DNA from 3 places in the Kocuria oxytropis genome. Region 2 is predicted to be linked to each of the others. Evidence: riboswitches for the same ligand, from Rfam matches in the RefSeq annotation. Region 2 holds a riboswitch; each other region holds the start of a gene.

Region 1 (3,261 bases), on a different contig from region 2:
GGCCGATCTCGCGCTGCCGGCGGACCACGTCCTCGACGCCGACGGCGAGCTCCTCGGTGAGCTGCTCGAACGTGATGGTGCCCTCGGCGTGCTGCCGGTTGGCCTCCAGCAGCCGCGGGGTGCGCGGCAGGGAGCCCACGTGCGTGGTCTGCACGTGGTCGGTGTTCTGCATGGTCATGCGTGTCCTCCTCGGGGAACGACTTGCGGCGGGAACGACTTGCGGCGGGAACGACGGGCGGCGGGAGCGGCGGGCGGCGGGAGCGGCGGGCAGCCGCGGACAGCAGGGGGAGCGGCGGGCGGCTGGGGGCCGGCCGCGAGCGGCGGGCGGTCGCGGGGACCGGCCGGCGGCGGTGCCGGTCAGGACCAGAGCCGGCGGGAGGCGAGCTCGGCGCCCCGGCCGAGCGACTCGAGCTTGGCCCAGGCGATCTGCGGGTGGATCCGCCCGCCCAGCCCGCAGTCGGTCGAGGCGATGACGTTCTCACGCCCCACCAGGCGGGCGAAGCGCTCGATCCGGTCGGCCACCAGCTCGGGGTGCTCCACCACGTTGGTCGCGTGGGAGACGACGCCCGGGACGAGGACCTTGCCCTCGGGCAGCCGGTGGTCCTGCCAGACCCTCCACTCGTGCTCGTGCCGGGCGTTGGCGGCCTCGAAGCTGTAGCCGCCCGCCCGGATGGAGAGCACGAGCTCCACCAGGTGCTCGAAGCCGAGGTCGGTGGTGTGCGGGCCGTGCCAGGAGCCCCAGCACAGGTGGAAGCGGACCTGCTCCTCCGGGATCCCCTCCAGGGCGTAGTTGAGGGCCTCGACGCGCTTGCGGGTGAACGCGAGGTAGTCCTCCACGCCGGGCTCGGGGTTGACCTGGTCCCAGTTCTCCGCGATGGAGGGGTCGTCGATCTGCACGATCAGCCCGGCGTCGGTGATGGCCCTGTACTCCTCGCGCATGACCTCGGCGCACGCGGCGAGCACCTCGTCCTCGTCCGCGTAGTGGGTGTTCTCCAGCCGGGCGCAGGAGCCCGGGGACAGCGCGGCGAGATAGCCCTCGCTCGCGCCCGTGGCCCGCAGGGCGGCCCGGAGGTGGCGGATGTCGGCCTCCACGGCCGCGTGACCCGTGTACTCCAGCTTCCCGGTGATCCTCGGGAACGGCGCCTGCGTGCCCGTGGTGATCCCCGAGGCGGGGTCCGTGTAGGCGTCGTGGAAGGCCTGGCGGTCCCGGCGGTCCCCGAAGCTGGTCAGGACCACGCGGCCGGGGGAGGAGCGCTGCGGCTCCTGCTCCCACAGTCCCACCTCCCCCGGGGTGAGGCCCGAGATCCGGGCGAAGACGTAGTGCCACCACGCGCCGTAGTCGACGTCCGCGGCCATGGCGTGGCCGTACTCGCCGTCGTTGACCACGTCGATCCCGGCCTCGCGCTGCCGGCGGACCACGTCCAGCACGGAGTCGTGGAGCAGGGCCTCGTGCTCGGGCCCCGGGGCGCCGCCCTTCGCCCGGTTGGCCTCGAGCAGCGCCGGGGTGCGCGGGAGGGACCCGGCGTGGGTCGTGCGGATGCGGTCCGTGCTGCGCAGCATGGGGCGTCGGTCCTTTCCATCGGTCCTGGCGGTAGCACCGGAGGGGACGGGGGCCGTCGCCCGGGTTGCTGCGGCGTCGTCGAGCCAGATCTCTCGGCCGCTCTGGATGGTGACCCTGTCATCCAACCGCACGCGTGCGCCCGGCGCCATTCGGGGCCCGGATGACGGACATGACGCCGTGTGACGCCGTCCGGCGCCCGCTCCCGTGCGGCGATGCCCTTCGCGAACATGGCCCGGATCACATACCGTGGCGATGATCCGTGCCCCTCACCCCGCGGGCACGGCGGACCAGAGGAAGGACTCCCATGTCCCAGACGCCCCAGCAGCAGGACCTCGAGGGCCGCACGGCGCTCGTCACGGGCGGCGCGAGCGGCATCGGCCTGGCGGCGGCCAGGGCCCTCGCCGGCTCCGGCGCGCACGTGGTCGTGGCCGACGTCGACGAGGCCGGCGCGCAGCGCGTCGCCGAGGAGCTCGGCGGCCGCGCCTGGTCGGTCGACCTGCTCGACACCGCGGCGCTCGCGGACCTGAGCCTCGAGGTGGACGTGCTGGTCAACAACGCCGGCATCCAGAAGGTCTCCCCCCTGCACGAGTTCGACCCGGCGGACTTCCACCGGATCCTGGTCCTGATGCTGGAGTCCCCGTTCCTGCTGGTCCGCGCCGCGCTGCCGCACATGTACGAGCAGGGGTGGGGGCGGGTCGTCAACGTCTCGTCCGTCCACGGCCTGCGCGCCTCGCCGTACAAGAGCGCCTACGTCTCCGCCAAGCACGGTCTCGAGGGGCTCTCGAAGACCATCGCCCTGGAGGGGGCGGCGCACGGGGTGACGAGCAACTGCGTCAACCCCGGCTACGTCCGCACCCCGCTGGTGGAGAAGCAGGTCGCGGACCAGGCCGCGGTGCACGGGATCCCGGAGTCCGAGGTGGTGGAGCGGATCATGCTCGGCGAGACGCCGGTCAAGAAGCTCGTGGAGCCCGAGGACGTCGGCAGCCTCGTGGCCTGGCTGGCCGGGCCGCACGCGTCCATGGTCACCGGGGCGTCCTACACGATGGACGGCGGCTGGACCGCCCGCTGAGCCCCGCCCCGCCCGGCGGCGGGCCGCCGTGCCTGGCCCGGGCGGCATCCGGGCGGGCCGGCATCCGGGCGGCAATCGGCCCGGTTCCGCCGGTCTCGCCGGTCCCGCCGGTCCGCAGGCCCCGGAATCCCGGGCACTCCCGGCGGCCCGGCCGGACCGGGACGTTCAGCGGTGGCCCAGCTCCCGGGAGAGCCGGTGGGCCTCCGTGAGCAGGGCCCGTCCCAGGGGCTGACGGCGCTCACCGGTGAACCGCGGCTCGATGCCCGTGAGGCTCAGGGCGTAGACCGGGGCCCCCGTGGCGTCGAAGACCGCGGCGGCCATGCCCCAGCTGCCCTCCACGATCAGCCCGGGGTTCACCGCAAAGCCCTCCCGCCGCACGTCCGCGAGCAGCTCGCGGATCCGCTCGGGCGTGTGCAGCGGCCCCCACCCGGCGCGTGCCCCGGCGGTGGCCGCGAGGACCCGCTCCACCTCCGGGTCCGGGAGGTGGGCCAGGATCGCGAGCCCCGCCGAGGCGACGCCCAGGGGCAGCCGCAGGCCCTCGTAGAGGACGTGCGAGCGGATGGGGAACGCGCCCTCGACCCGGGCGAGGCAGACCGTCTCCAGCCCGCGGCGGGCCGAGAGGAACGCGCTC
Region 2 (3,261 bases):
CTTCGGCCAGCCGGCCCGCTTGAGCGGGTACTCGACGTTGCCGGCCACGGTCCGGGAGGTGAAGAGGTTGAACTGCTGGAAGATCATGCCGATCTCCTGCCGCACGGGCGCCAGCTCCGTCTCGCGCCGGCCGGCCACCTCGAACCCCTCCACGGTCAGGGACCCGGAGGTCACCGGCTCGAGCCCGTTGATCAGGCGCACGAGGGTGGACTTGCCCGCCCCCGAGTAGCCGATCACGCCGAAGATCTCGCCGCGGCGGACCTCGAGGCTGACGTCGTCGACCGCCACCACCTCGCGGGCCGCCCGGCCCGTGCCGGTGCGGAAGGTCTTGGAGACGTTCTCGAAGCGGACGAGCACCTCCTCGGGGCGCCCGGACGGGGACGGCCCGGTGGGTCCCTCCGCGCTCACTGCTGCTGGTCCTTCAGCTCCTGCTGGTAGCGCTGGGTGAGGTCCTGCAGCTCCTCCGGCTCGAGCTGCAGCGGCACGGCGGTGCCCTTGGTCTCCTCCATCTCGGCGTCGATCACGGGCTGCTCGTGGTAGAGGGCCGCGACCTTCCGCAGGGTCTCGTCGTCGGCGAGCTCCTCCGTCGTGGTGAAGAGGTTGACGTAGGCCCGGGAGCCCTCGGCCTCGGGGTCGTCCTGGGCGAGCGCCGACTTCGGGTCGATGTCCGCCCGGGACAGGAAGTCGTTGTTGATGACCGAGCCGGCCACCGAGTCCAGGGACAGCACCGTCTGCTCCGCCGAGACGGGCGTGACCTTCACCGTGGAGGCCTCGGTGTCGACGTCGAGCTCGGTGGGGATGAGGGTGTCCGAGGTCAGCTCCACGAGGCCGGCGGACTCGAGCACGAGCAGCGCGCGGGAGAGGTTCACGGCGTCGTTGGGCACGGCGATCTCGTCGCCCTTCTGGAACTGCTCCACGGATTCGTACTGGTTGGAGTACAGCCCCAGCGGGTAGATCGAGGTCGAGCCGATCGGGGTGATGGAGCCCCCCGCGGAGTTGTTGTAGTCGGCGAGGAACGGGACGTGCTGGAACCAGGTCATCTCCACGTCGCCGGACTCGGTGGCGGGGTTCGGCTGGTTGTAGTCGGAGAAGTCGACGTACTCGACCGTGATGCCCTGCTCCTCGGCCAGCTTCTTCAGGGCGTCGTGGGTCGGGTCGGTGCCCACCACGCCGATGGTGACCTTGTCGTCGGCCAGGACACCCTCGCCGGAGGACTCCCCGGCGGAGCCGCCGCAGGCGGTGAGGGTGAGGCCGAGGGTCGTGGCCAGTGCGAGGAGGGGGAGGCGCTGCGATCGCATGTGGTGCCTTTCCGTGGGTCCGTTGGTGTCGGAGGTCTTCACCGGGGCCGGGGACCGGCGGCGACGGCCGATCGGCGCGCGGAAGGGCGCGGCAGGCGTCGAGCCGTACTTGCCGCCGGCCGTCCTCGGCCGTGGCCGGATGGTTCACCTGGGGCACCCCACTACGGGAGAGGGTTGCCGCCCAGCAAGCCAGGGCTCGGTGCTGGGACTCGTCATCCGGCCGACAGACTAGCACGGACGCGCCCGCTCGCGGCGCCGGGCCGGGAGCGCGGGAGGCGGGACCCGGGAGCGCCGGAGCCGGCGGCCGGGTCAGCCGGCCAGGACCTCCTGGGCGCGGCACCGTGCCCAGCGCTCGGCCTCGAGGACCGCCTCCAGGTCCGGCTCCCCGGACCCGTCGTGCTCCTCCAGCACCGCCTCGACCGTGTCCACGATGGCCGGGAAGCGGATCCGGCCGTCGTGGAAGGCGTGCACCGCCTCCTCGTTGGCGGCGTTGAACACCGCGGGGAAGGTCCCGCCCCGCTCCCCCGCGGCCTTGATCAGCTCCACGGCCGGGAACACCACCGGGTCGAGGGGTTCGAAGGTCCACTCGGTGGCGCGCGTCCAGTCGCACGGCAGCGCGGCCCCGGGCACCCGGTGCGGCCAGGCCAGGCCGAGGGCGATGGGCAGGCGCATGTCCGGGGGCGAGGCCTGGGCGAGGGTGGAGCCGTCCACGAACTGGACCATGGAGTGGACCACCGACTGCGGGTGGACGACCACGTCGATGCGCTCGAGGGGCACGTCGAAGAGCAGGTGCGCCTCGAGCACCTCGAGCGCCTTGTTCACCATGGTCGCCGAGTTGGTGGTCACCATCAGCCCCATGTCCCACGTGGGGTGCCGCAGGGCGTCCCGCGGGGTGACCGACTCCAGCTCCGCCCGGGACCGGCCGCGGAACGGCCCGCCGGAGGCCGTGAGGACGAGCCGGTCCACCTCCCCGGCCGTTCCGCCGCGCAGCGCCTGGGCCAGCGCGGAGTGCTCGGAGTCCACGGGGATCAGCGCGTCCGGGTCCCCGGTGGCCGCCGCGGCGGAGCGGACGAGGGCGCCGCCGGCGATCAGCGACTCCTTGTTCGCCAGGGCCAGCTTGTGCCCGGCCCCGAGCGCCGCCAGCGTGGGGGCGAGCCCGATGGACCCGGTGATCCCGTTGAGCACCAGGTCCGCGTCGGGATGGGCCGCGGCCGCCGACGCCGCACCGGGCCCGTGCTCGATGTGCGGGCGGTAGCCCCACGCCCCGGCGGCCCCGGCCCGCTCCGCGATCAGGCCGGCCAGTCGGGCGGCGTCCTGGCCGGTGCCGCTCGTGGCCACCAGGGAGGCCCGGGTCTCGACGGCCTGCTCGGCCAGCAGCTCGAGGTGGCCGCGCCCCGCGGCGAGGGCGGTCACGCGGAACGGCTCCGGCCCCTCGAGCCCGCGTGCGGCCCGGACGACGTCGAGGGCCTGGGTGCCGATCGAGCCCGTGGAGCCCAGGACGACGATCCTGCGGGGACCGGCGGCGGCCAGGGCCTGCAGCTCGGGCGTCGGGCGGGTGCGGGGCGAGGAGGCGGGGGACGTCATGGCCCCAGTATCCCCCGGCCCCGGCCCGCCCCGGGTCCCCGCCGGCACCGTGCGGGCCGCGGGGGCCCGGGGCGGGAGGCCCGGGTGCGACGAGGCCCCGTCCACCGGCAGCGGTGGACGGGGCCTCGGGGACCGGTGTGGTCGGGTCAGTGCGTCGTGCGGCCCTTGCGGCCGGTGACCGCACCCCAGATGAAGAGCACGATGAGCGCTCCCACGACGGCGGTGATGATGGTACCGATGTCGAAGACGGACTCCAGGTCGCCGATGCCGATCAGCGAGCCGAGGAAACCTCCGAGGAGGGCTCCGACGATGCCGAGGACCATGGTGACGAGAATTCCGCCGCCCTGGTTGCCCGGCATGATGAGCTTGGCGAGGGCGC
Region 3 (3,261 bases), on a different contig from region 2:
CAGGTAGAACAGCCGGGAGGTCTCCCGGCGGATCTTCGCCTGGCCGCTGAGGAGCACGCCCATGAGCAGGAACACCCCGGCGAGGAGCACGAGGGAGGCGGCCAGGAACGCCGTGGGGAAGCGGGGGACGAGCCCGGTGCCCGCGAACTCCAGGACCACGGGCAGGCCCAGGACCAGGCCCAGCACGAACAGGGCGGCGGAGACCGCGCCGGTGACGAGGAACGGGCGCTCGTGGAAGAGCAGCTGCCCGAAGATGCCCAGGATCCGGAAGCCGTCGTGGTAGGTCCGCAGCTTGCTCTCGCTGCCGGCGGGCCGGTCCCGGAATCCCACGGGCACCTCGGCCTGCGGCACCCGCGCGTTCACGGCGTGCACGGTCAGCTCCGTCTCGATCTCGAACTCGCGGGAGAGCGCGGGGAAGGACTTGACGAAGCGGCGGGAGAAGACCCGGTAGCCGCTGAGCATGTCCGAGACCCTGCGCCGGAAGGCGAAGCTGACGAGACCGTTGAAGAACCGGTTGCCGGTCTCGTGCCCCGAGCGGTACGCGGTGTCGGTGACCTGCCGGCGCACGCCGAGCACGTGGTCGTAGGGCCCGGAGAGCAGGGTGTCGATCATGGCCGGGGCGTCGGCGGCCTCGTAGGTGTCGTCGCCGTCGATGAGCAGGTAGACGTCGGCGTCCAGGTCCGCGAAGGCCCGCCGGACCACGTTGCCCTTGCCCTTCTCCTCCTCGTGCCGGACCTGGGCGCCGGCGCGCCGGGCTGCCTCGGCGGTGCCGTCGGTCGAGCAGTTGTCGTAGACGTGCACCTCGATGCCGGGCACCGCGGCGTGCAGATCGGCGACGACCTTCGCGATGGCCGCTTCCTCGTTGTGGCAGGGCACCACGGCCACGATGCGGGGGTCGGGGGTCATGGGCGCTCGTTCCTGGGTCCGGGGCGGGGGCCCGTCCATTATGCCGGGCGCCCGCGGGGCGCGGCGACGGGGCCGGGCCGCCCCGCTGCCGCTCGGTGTCCGTGTTGCGTCCTGTGACGCCGGGGTCGTCACAGTCGGCACCGGGGCGACTTCTGGGCTTGCGCACTTGGCAGCCCGGCGGGGCAGCCGCTGGAATGGGCCTTGCATCTATCCAGAGCGGCCGAGAGACCTGGCTCGTCGACGCCGCAGCAACCATCCGCGCCCCCGCCACGGGGTGCGCGGAACGGTGCTCCCGCCAGGACCGATGGAGCTGTCGCTTCCCTCCCGGGTCCGTCCCGGGCGGGTCGGCGCCCTCCCTCGGGGTGACCCTTGGAGGAAGAACGTGACACCACCACCCGTTGCGCGGCCGGCGCCGCCGTCCCTGTCCTACGAGCTCTATCCACCGCGCAGCGCCGCGAGCGCCGCCACGCTGCTGCAGACCATCGAGGAGCTCGAGCCCACCCGTCCCGACCACGTGTCGGTGACCTACAGCGGGGACCGGCGGCGCCGGGACAGCTCCCTCGCCCTGCTCGACCACCTCCTGGCCCGCACCTCCCTGCGACCCCTGGCGCACCTCACGTGCGTCGGCAGCACCCGGGCCGAGCTGGAGCGGACCGTGGCCACGCTCGTCCGCCGCGGCGTGCGCGGCGTCCTGGCCCTGCGCGGGGACCGGGACCCGGGAGCGGAGCCGGGCGAGCTCCGGCACGCCGGCGACCTCGTGGAGCTCGTGCGCGAGGTCGAGCAGCGCCACACGGCGTCGCTGGCGGCCGGCCGGCTCGCCGTGGGCGTGGCCGCCTATCCGACCCGGCACCCGGAGTCCCCCTCGTTCCGGCACGACGTCGAGGTGCTGCTGGCGAAGCAGCGCGCCGGGGCGGACTTCGCGATCACGCAGGTCTACTTCCGCCCGCAGCGCTACGAGCGCCTCGTCGCCGCGGCCCGCGCCGCCGGGGTGAGCATCCCGATCGTCCCGGGCATCATGCCGGTCACCGACCCCGGGCGGCTGCAGACCCTGTGCCGGCTGGCCGGCCTGGCCCCCCACCGGGGCCTGGCCGCCGCCCTGGAGGACGCCTCCGGCCCCGCCGAGCGGCACCGGGCCGGCGTGGCCTTCGCGGCGCGGCTGGCACGGGCCGCCCTGGACGCCGGCGCCCCGGGGCTGCACCTCTACACCTTCAACGAGCACCGGGCCGCGCTCGACCTGCTGGAGCAGGTGGACCTGCCGCGCGTCCCGCACGTGCCGGCCCCCCTCGACGAGCTGCTGCTCCCCGCCTGAGCCCCCGCCGCCCCGGCAGCACCGGCAGCACCGGCAGCACCGGCAGCACCGGCAGCACCGGACAGCGCAGCACCGCGCAGCACAGCACCGCACCGCACGACACCGCACGACATCCATGACCTCTGACAGGAGATCCGCATGAGCACCGTCCCGTTCCCCGCCGCCACCATCACCGGCTACCCCCGCATCGGCCGCCGCCGCGAGCTGAAGAAGGCCCTGGAGGCCTACTGGGCCGGGCGCTCGACCCGCGAGGAGCTCGAGTCGGCCGCCGCCGAGCTGCAGCTGGCCACCCACCGGCGGCTCGTGGCGCTGGGCCTCGGCGCCCGGGACTCGTCCCTGCCCGCCGCGTTCCCGCTCTACGACCAGGTGCTCGACACCACCGTGGCGCTCGGGGCGGTCCCGTCCCGCTTCGCCGACCTCGCCGACGCCGAGGGCCGGCTCGACCTCGACGCGAGCTTCGTGCTCGCCCGGGGCGACGCGGGCCGCGCCCCGCTCGAGCTGACCAAGTGGTTCGACACCAACTACCACTACCTCGTGCCCGAGATCGGCCCCGGCACCCCGTTCCGCGCCACCGCCGACCGGCTCGTGGCGGACGTCCGCCGCGCCGCGGCGCACGGGTTCACCGTCCGCCCGGTGCTCGTGGGCCCCGTGTCCTTCCTCCTGCTCGCGAAGGCCGACGACGACGCCCCCGCGGGCTTCGACCCGCTGCAGCGGCTCCCGGAGCTGCTCCCCGTCTACGCCCAGCTGCTCGGCGAGCTCGCCGCGGCCGGCGCGGACTGGGTGCAGCTGGAGGAGCCGGCGCTGGTCGCGGACCAGCACGTCCCGGCCGAGCAGCTCGCCGCGTCCGTGTGGGACGCCTACACGACCCTGGCCGCGGCGGCGGGCCGCCCGCAGCTGTTCGTCACCACCTCCTACGGCTCGCCCGGGCCCCTGCTGCACCCCCTGGCCTGCTCCGGGGTGGAGGCCGTGCACCTCGACCTCGTCCGGGGCGCGGCGCCGACCCCCGAGGAGTTGGAGCTCTTCCGGGGCGAGGACTCCGCCGTGCT

What was found. A riboswitch is a leader RNA that binds a small molecule or an ion and turns the genes downstream of it on or off. The one in region 2 is predicted to bind S-adenosylmethionine.
Region 1: it holds a riboswitch for S-adenosylmethionine, as region 2 does, so the genes downstream of both, QYM41_RS01290 (cobalamin-independent methionine synthase II family protein) here and QYM41_RS08055 (MetQ/NlpA family ABC transporter substrate-binding protein) in region 2, are expected to answer to the same signal.
Region 3: it holds a riboswitch for S-adenosylmethionine, as region 2 does, so the genes downstream of both, QYM41_RS01465 (methylenetetrahydrofolate reductase) here and QYM41_RS08055 (MetQ/NlpA family ABC transporter substrate-binding protein) in region 2, are expected to answer to the same signal.

Annotation. Positions count from the first base shown of each region.
Region 1 covers NZ_JAVFXA010000001.1:276,195-279,455, reverse strand. Annotated here, with positions in the region: gene QYM41_RS01295 (cobalamin-independent methionine synthase II family protein) at 1-178, opposite strand, end outside; gene QYM41_RS01290 (cobalamin-independent methionine synthase II family protein) at 358-1,560, opposite strand; SAM riboswitch class I at 1,574-1,673, opposite strand; gene QYM41_RS01285 (3-hydroxybutyrate dehydrogenase) at 1,866-2,630, shown strand; gene QYM41_RS01280 (IclR family transcriptional regulator) at 2,796-3,261, opposite strand, start outside.
Region 2 covers NZ_JAVFXA010000006.1:81,667-84,927, forward strand. Annotated here, with positions in the region: gene QYM41_RS08050 (methionine ABC transporter ATP-binding protein) at 1-408, opposite strand, end outside; gene QYM41_RS08055 (MetQ/NlpA family ABC transporter substrate-binding protein) at 405-1,298, opposite strand; SAM riboswitch class IV at 1,399-1,515, opposite strand; gene dxr (1-deoxy-D-xylulose-5-phosphate reductoisomerase) at 1,608-2,882, opposite strand; gene QYM41_RS08065 (GlsB/YeaQ/YmgE family stress response membrane protein) at 3,029-3,261, opposite strand, start outside.
Region 3 covers NZ_JAVFXA010000001.1:312,202-315,462, forward strand. Annotated here, with positions in the region: gene QYM41_RS01460 (glycosyltransferase) at 1-906, opposite strand, end outside; SAM riboswitch class I at 1,111-1,217, shown strand; gene QYM41_RS01465 (methylenetetrahydrofolate reductase) at 1,289-2,215, shown strand; gene metE (5-methyltetrahydropteroyltriglutamate--homocysteine S-methyltransferase) at 2,354-3,261, shown strand, end outside.